2 regions of the Mesorhizobium sp. M0701 genome follow, and region 2 is predicted to be linked to the other one. Evidence: predicted binding sites of a transcription regulator. Region 2 holds the regulator's gene; the other holds the start of a gene.

Region 1 (4,099 bases), on a different contig from region 2:
CGGTGCCCGCGGCACCAAGCGATCCGGCTCTCGGCGATGCCGCAAGCATGTATGCCGCGCGCAGCGACGAGGGCTATCAACTGCCGGCAATCCCGGTAGCCAAGGTCGATCCGAAATTCGTGCGTCAAATCGTGGCCGAACCGACTGGAGAAAAACCCGGCACGATCGTCGTCGATACTTCCGAGCACTTCCTCTATCTGGTGCGCGACGGCGGCAAGGCAATTCGCTATGGCGTCAGCCTCGGCAAGGCCGGTTTCGGATGGACCGGCAGCGCCGTGGTTCAGGCGAGGAAGAAGTGGCCGGTCTGGACGCCGCCGCCGGAAATGATCCAACGCCGGCCGGAACTGGCGAAATACAAGGACGGCATGCCGCCCGGCCCGCAGAGCCCGCTTGGCGCCCGCGCGCTGTATCTCTTCCGCGACGGCAAGGACACGATGTATCGGCTGCACGGCACACCGGAGTGGGATTCCATTGGGAAGAACGCTTCCTCCGGCTGTGTGCGCTTCATGAATCAGGACATTATCGACCTCTACAGCCGCGTCGACGGCGTCGCGCCGGTCTTCGTGCGCCCGAACCTGTCGGCCGCCGGGAAGATCGCCGCCGTGTCGAACAGGACGGCCGAGCCGATCGATGCCGGCGTGCCAAAGGACGCGGAGATGTTGAGGTAAGTGCCGTCGACTGGATCGTCAGTCGCAGGTTTGCAACGCACTAGGACACCGTCCTTGCGCGGGCGAGCCGCAACTGAAGGGCACGACCGCTCAATCGCGCCAGCTCAGGCGGACGCGTTCCGCGCGTCCGCCTGTATGGGTGCCGCTACTTCTTGGCGAGGCCTGGGAGCGTGACCTGATAGACCAGGAACATGGTGTCGACATCGGCGCCATCCTCGGCCTTGTAGGCCGCGCCTACCTGGAAGCCGTCCTGCGTGAGGAAGTCATTGTCATTGGCGACGAACAGGAAATAGTCGTCGGGCAGTGTTGGATCGAGGACGCTCACCACCGACATCGCCTCCCATTTCTCCGAAAGGTTGTTGCGGTCGTTGGGCGCGCCATTGTGCAACCCGAAGCGGCCGAGCTCGCTCTTGTCGTTGATGTCGATGAACGGCGTCAGCTTGGCCGGCGTCACCGATGGATCGAGCTCACCCGTGGGCGCCAGCGGCTTGTCCTTGTCGAATTCTGTGCCGGCGACATCGGTTGCTGTCGACACATCGACGACGCTGATCTCGCGGTGGAGCGAGGTGTCGCCCTTCAGCCCCTGGCCGTTGCCGCTGTCGCGCGCCAGCATCAGGAAGGTCTTGTCCGACAGCGCCACGATTTCGCTCTGCGCGGCGATCTTGGTTTTGCCCTTGGCATCGGTGAACACCGGCAGCGGCACGACATATTCATGCGCGAGCTTGAGCTGGCCGGGATCCGAGGCATCGTAGACCAGCGCGCGCGTGTTCTGACGCGTCGAGGCGGAATCGCCGCCATCCTGCCTTGGGGCCGACTGCAGCACGGCAATCAGGAACTTCCCGTCCGGCGTCAGCGCCATGCCTTCGAGGCCCTGGTTGTTCTGACGGCCGGTTTCGGGATCCTTCGGATCTGGGTCTGCCGCGCCAGGTCCGGGATTGTTGGAAGCAAAGTTTGGCGTCCCGTGACGCATCGGGACAAGCGCCGCCGGCGGCTGCGTTGCCGACATCAGACGCCCATCGGCGGAGAAGCGGTAGATGTTCGGACCGTATTCGTCCGAGATGAACATCGTGCCGTCGGGCAGCCGTGCGATCGCTTCGTTATCGAGCGCGAGCTTGCCGTTGGCTTCGGGCAGGATCGGCATGTCGTCGGTCGCGGCACGCACGCCGTTGAGCGGATCGAGGCCGGTTGCGTCGGCGCCCTTGTCGTCGCTCAAAAGCATGGTGTCGGCAAGCGTCGCCTTGAGGCCCGATTGTTCCTGGCCGGTGGCCGGCACTGCACCCGGCGCGATCGGGGCGAACTCGAGGGCGATCGTGTTGAGGCGCGGGCGGTAATCGGTGGTACCGACGACATTGTAGCCGCGGTCCGGCAACAGCCATAACGAGCCTTTGTAGCCATCGGCGCCATGCGTCCAGCCGGCAGCGTCGATCGACATGCCTGAGCCGGAGCCAAACGTCTCGCCGAACTTGTCCTTCTGGCTGGCCGGGATGCGGCCGACACCGACCAAGCCCTTGTTGACGAAGCTGACGCCGCCGACGGTCGCGGCGTTTTCTGCCAAGGCCGGAGTCAAGGCGGTGAACATCGCCAGCGCGACGGCGAGGGACGCGGTTCGGTGCAGGTTTTTCATGGAAATCCTCTTTGTGACAAAGCTGCCGGGGCACGAAAAAGCGTCGCGTCGCATCAAGGATGCCGCGAAAGCCTTCGGAGAAGCGATCTAGGACGCGAACATGATACTTGCGTGACAGTGCCGCGCTTGCTTGTCCCCACGTGGTCGCAACTGGCCTAGGTATGGCGAATTCGTCGTCGCCGAGCGAGCAATTAACAACTTTACAAATAATCGTTATTATGTAAAGTTATGACAATGAAAGGTCCCCGATGACTGCCTGTCGTTTCGCCACCCGCCTCAATTCCTTTGCCTCGCGGCCACAGTCCGAGTGGCCCGATCTTGTCGGCAAACCGTCCATGCTGCAAATGGCGGCACGTGCGGCGAAGGTTGCGGAGTTGACCGATCTCGACCTCAACTTCCCCGACCATGTCGGCGAAAAACCTACGGAAATAGCGCGCAAACTCGGCGACATCGGGCTTTCCATCAATGGTTTCGCCATGCGCTACTACTCCAATCCGGCTTTCAAGCTCGGTGCCTTCACCAATCCGGATCCTTCCGTTCGCCGCGAAGCCATCGACCTGACCAAGGCCGGCATCGACGCCACCCGCGAGGCGGGCGCCGGCCTGATGACGCTGTGGCTCGGGCAGGATGGCTTCGATTATGCTTTCCAGGCCGATTATGCGACGCTCTGGCAACACGAAATCGATGGAATTCGTGAAGTTGCGGCGCATGACCCCGATTGCCAGATCAGCCTTGAATACAAACCCAACGAGCCGCGCTCCTACAGCCTGATGCCCGATGCGGCGACGACATTGCTGGCGATCCGCGAGATCGGCCTGCCCAATCTCGGCGTGACGCTCGATTTCGCCCATGTGCTCTACGCCGACGAGCAGCCGGCCTTTGCCGCTGCGCTGGTGGCGCGACACAGCAAGCTGCTCGGCGTGCATCTCAACGACGGCTACGCCAAGCGCGACGACGGCTTGATGGTCGGGGCCGTGCATACGCTGCAGACGATCGAGCTGCTCAGGCAGATCCGTCGAGACGGCTATGCCGGCGCCATCTACTTCGACACGTTCCCCGACATGACCGGGCTCGACCCGGTCCACGAATGCGAAGTCAACATCGCGACTGTCAAGCGCATGCTGCGCGTCGTCGATCGGCTGGAAAAGGACAATCGCCTGTCAGCCGCCGTCGACCGTCAGGACGCGGTCGCCTCGCAGGCCATCGTCCAGGAAGCCATGCTCGGGCCGGACAGCTGAAGCTCCGGCGCCATCACCGTTTTCAACCAGGGAGGAAAGACCATGAAATTTCTGCTTGCCACCGCCACCGCTGCCCTGATGGCGCTGTCTATAGGCTCGTCGTTTTCCGCGGACCTCGCGCCGCTCAATTCCGACACCGAGAACGATCGCATCGACTGGTCGCAGCTCGAGGCCAAGTTCGGGGCCTTCCCCAAGCTGCCCGAGGGCACCAAGGCGGGTGCGGTCTCCAAGACGCTGACCAACGAATACTGGCGCTCGCTGGGAGAGGGCTACAAGTCGTTCGGCGACCGCACCGGCGTGCCCGTGGTCTACCAGGCGGCGCAGAGCGAGGGCGACCAGCTCGGCCAGCTCACCATCGCCGAAGGCCTGGTCACGCAAGGCTACAACGTGCTGCTCGTTTCGCCGCAGACCGACTCCAACCTGCAGCCGATCATGGAACAGGCCAAGGCAGCCAATGTGCCGGTGGTCAACGTCAACGACGCGGTCATCCCGCAGGCCGAGCACTATGTCGGCAATGTCCAGCGCGACAACGGCGTGCGCGTCGCCAAATGGTTCATCAAGAACCGGCC
Region 2 (4,099 bases):
AGACGAAGATCGAGGTCAAGAACCTCAACTTCTACTACGGCCAGAGCAAGGCGCTGAAGGACATCAGCCTGTCGCTGCCCGAGCGCAGCGTCACGGCCTTCATCGGCCCTTCGGGTTGCGGGAAATCGACGCTGCTGCGTGTGTTCAACCGCATCTATGAGCTCTACCCAAAACAGACGGCCGAGGGCCAGGTGCTGCTCGACGGCAAGAACATTCTCGACCGGTCGCAGGATCTCAACCTCCTCAGGACCAAGATCGGCATGGTGTTCCAGAAGCCGACGCCGTTCCCGATGTCGATCTACGAGAACATCGCCTTCGGCGTCAGGCTCTACGAGAACCTCGGCAAGTCCGAGATGGACGGCCGCGTCGAACAGGCGTTGAAGCGCGCCGCGCTGTGGAGCGAGGTCAAGGACAAGCTCAACGCCAGCGGCTTGAGCCTGTCCGGCGGCCAGCAGCAGCGGCTCTGTATCGCCCGCACGGTGGCGGTGAAGCCGGAAGTCATTCTGCTCGACGAACCGGCTTCGGCCCTCGACCCGTTGTCGACCGCCAAGATCGAGGAACTGATCGACGAGTTGCAAGCCGACTACACGATCGTCATCGTCACCCACAACATGCAGCAGGCGGCGCGCGTGTCGCGCCAGACCGCCTTCATGTATCTGGGTGAGCTGGTCGAGTTCGACCGGACCGAGAAGATCTTCACGTCGCCCCGCGAGAAGCGCACGCAGGACTACATCACTGGCCGCTTCGGCTGAGCCGTTCCGATCATGCATATGAGGACAGGACCATGGGCGAACACACAGTCGCTTCTTTCGACGAGGATCTCGAGCAGATCAGCAAGCTGATCCGCGACATGGCCGACCTCGCCGGTTCGATGGTCGGCGGGGCGACCAAGGCCCTGTTGAATTCCGACAACGTGCTGGCGCAACGCGTCGTTTCCGACGACGCCATCATGGATGCGCGTCAACGCGAACTGGACGACCGCGCCATCACCCTCATCGCCAAACGCCAGCCGATGGCCCACGATCTTCGCCATGTGGTCGGAGCGATCCGCATGGCGGGCGACCTCGAACGCATCGGCGACCTTGCCAAGAATATCGCCAAGCGCGTGAGTGCGGTCGGCCTCAGCGCCACGCCGCGGGACCTGTCGCATTCCATCGACGCGATGGCGCAACTGGTTCTCATCCAGGTGCAGGGTGTCATCGAGGAATATGCTGCAGGCGATGCGGCCGCGTTGGCCAAGCTGCGTGCCGCCGACGAGCGCATCGACGTCAAATACACGTCCGTGTTCCGCGAGCTCTTGACCTACATGATGGAAGATCCGCGCAACATCACCGCTTGCACGCACCTGCTGTTCTGCGCCAAGAATCTGGAGCGGATCGGCGACCATGTCACCAACATCGCCGAAAATGCGTATTATGTGCTGACCGGCGAGCAATTGCCGGTCAATCGTCCGAAGCAGGACGAAACGACAATGTCCGCACCGGTGACATGATGGGGGTGCCCAGCCGATGATCGCACCACGCATAATGGTGGTGGAGGACGAGGAGCCGTTGGGTGTGCTGCTCCGCTACAATCTCGAATCCGAAGGCTACCAGGTCGAGGTGGTGACACGCGGCGACGAAGCCGAGATCCGTTTGCAGGAGAATGTGCCCGACCTTTTGGTGCTCGACTGGATGATACCAGCGGTTTCCGGCATCGAGCTCTGTCGTCGGTTGCGGGTGCGCCCCGAAACCGAGCGGCTGCCGATCATCATGCTGACCGCGCGCGGCGAGGAGAGCGACCGGGTGCGCGGTCTTTCGACCGGCGCCGACGACTATCTGGTCAAACCGTTTTCGACACCAGAATTCATGGCCAGGGTCAAGGCGCTGCTACGGCGCGCCAAGCCGGAAGTGCTGTCCAGCGTGCTGAAGGTCGGCGACATCGTGCTCGATCGCGAATCGCACAGGGTCTATCGCAAGAAGAGCGAAATCAGGCTCGGGCCGACCGAATTCCGGCTGCTCGAGTTCATGATGCGGCATCCGGGCCGTGTCTTCTCGCGCAGCCAGTTACTCGATAATGTCTGGGGCGAGACAATCTACATCGACGAACGCACCGTCGACGTGCATGTCGGGCGGCTGCGCAAAGCCGTCAACAACGGCCGGATGCCGGATGTCATCCGCACCATCCGCGGTGCCGGCTATGCGATCAGGGAAGATTGACCCGCCTGGTCATGCTACGTTCTTTCTGACGCTGGGCCTCATTTGCGCGCCCGGCGCGAAAATCTCCTGGTCGACGAAGCTTAACGCCCGCATCGCGCAGCCTTCGCGGATCAGCGGCAATTCGTTCGGCTCTGTATCGAAGGAGATCGAGCCTGAATGCTGGCCGCCGGCGGTCTGGGCGATTGCCTTCCGCAAGGCCGGCTCGATCAGATCGAAGGCGGCGGCACTGGCGCCGACCATCGCGACCGGTGCCGGATCGATCAGCGCGAACAGCGAGCCGAGACCGAAACCCAGCGCTTCGCCGGCCTTGCGGTAGGCCTCGCGTTCCGGCCCATCTTTCTCGCGCGCCCGGGCCGCCAGTGCTCGCATGTCGGCGTCGCTGACGTCGGCGACCGGTTCGCTGTCTTCGCTCATCTGCCTGGCGTTGCGCCAGATGGCGTAGTTGCCGGCATACGCCTCGATGCAGCCGCGCCGCCCGCAACGGCAGAGCGCGCCGCCCGGACGATGGATCATTTGGCCAAATTCGCCGCCCGAGGAATGCGTCCCGGTGAACAGTTCGCCCTTCAGCACCAGCCCCATGCCGATGCCATGCGAAAGCAGGATGGCGATGAAGTCGTCGCGATAGCGATCCGGATTGCGCCAGCGCAAAGCCACCGCCATCATGTTGCAGTCGTTCTCCACCGTTGCCGGGATGCCGAATTCGCCCTCCAGCATGTCGGCAAAGGCGATGTCGGTCTGCGGCGTGATCGGCGACCACAGCATGGCGCGTGCAGGGGAGTCGGTAATGCCCTGAATCGCCAGGGCGATGCGGGCGACACTGCGGACGTCAAGGTCTGGATCCTGCAGCCGGCGCCGGACGATGGCCATGCATTCACGGATCAGCTCGTCGCGCGGCATGGTCAGCGTGTCCAGCCGGCGCTGTTCCTCGGCGACCACCTGTCCCGTATAGTCGATAATGGCGGCCGACAGGAAATTCAGCGACAACACCACGGTCAGCACCGCCGCCGCTTCCGGATTGAGGGCGAGGCCGACCTGCGGACGACCGCGTTTCAACGAAACGGGCTCACTTGCCTTGCTCTCGGCGAGGATGCCTTCCCGTATCAGGTCGGAAGAGATCGCCGATATGGTCGAATGACTGAGGCCGGTGGTAGCTGCGATCTCAGTACGCGATGGCTGGCCGGCCCGGCGCACCGCCGAGATCACCATCGCCCGGTTGCGCCGGCGCAAATCGTCATGGCGGATTCCGACCGACATTGTTTTGCTTTCCTCCCGGTTGCCGCGGCCGCTCATGAACCGGAAGCCGTCGGTAATGTCCGACAAATAGTGTCGGATGCAGGCAAATAGTGTCAGATGCAGGTGGCGCTGTCATCGTTTATTCCGACGCTCGAAAAAACTCGCAGAGTCATCAAAATCCATCAGAATCGATGTTGACAGCAGCCGGAGATCGGGCCAGTATTTTTTCGAGGCTCGAAAAAATTAGAGCTTCTAAGCTGGTCTTTGAGCCAATTGGTCACGCCGTACGCGGCGCAGGGAGGATATGATGAAGAAATTCACGACCGCCATTCTGGCGGGTGTCGCCATGACGCTGGCGCTGGCGTCGGTGGCGCAGGCTAAAGACAAGGTCATCGGCGTTTCCTGGTCGAACTTCCAGGAAGAGCGCTGGAAGACCGACGAGGCCGCAATGAAGGCGGCCATCGAGGCCGCAGGCGACAAGTATATTTCCGCCGACGCACAGTCCAACCCCGGCAAGCAGCTCACCGACGTCGAGAGCCTGATCTCGCAGGGCGCCAACGCACTGATCATCCTGGCGCAGGACGCCTCGGCCATCGGGCCGGCCGTGCAGAAGGCACTGGACGAAGGCATCCCGGTCGTCGGCTATGACCGGCTGATCGAGAACAAGG

What was found. The regulator PhoB, encoded in region 2, activates phosphate uptake and scavenging genes when phosphate is short. The targets are predictions, from matches to a motif close to TGTCATNNANCTGTCAT.
Region 1: the regulator PhoB is predicted to act here: its motif matches at 2,393-2,409, upstream of NKI24_RS11065 (esterase-like activity of phytase family protein).

What each region holds. Positions count from the first base shown of each region.
Region 1 covers NZ_JAMYPO010000008.1:190,872-194,970, reverse strand. The annotation lists gene NKI24_RS11070 (L,D-transpeptidase) at 1-668, shown strand, start outside; gene NKI24_RS11065 (esterase-like activity of phytase family protein) at 814-2,292, opposite strand; gene NKI24_RS11060 (TIM barrel protein) at 2,541-3,530, shown strand; gene NKI24_RS11055 (sugar ABC transporter substrate-binding protein) at 3,573-4,099, shown strand, end outside.
Region 2 covers NZ_JAMYPO010000009.1:28,855-32,953, forward strand. The annotation lists gene pstB (phosphate ABC transporter ATP-binding protein PstB) at 1-752, shown strand, start outside; gene phoU (phosphate signaling complex protein PhoU) at 785-1,492, shown strand; gene phoB (phosphate regulon transcriptional regulator PhoB) at 1,509-2,198, shown strand; gene NKI24_RS11350 (ROK family protein) at 2,208-3,452, opposite strand; gene xylF (D-xylose ABC transporter substrate-binding protein) at 3,739-4,099, shown strand, end outside.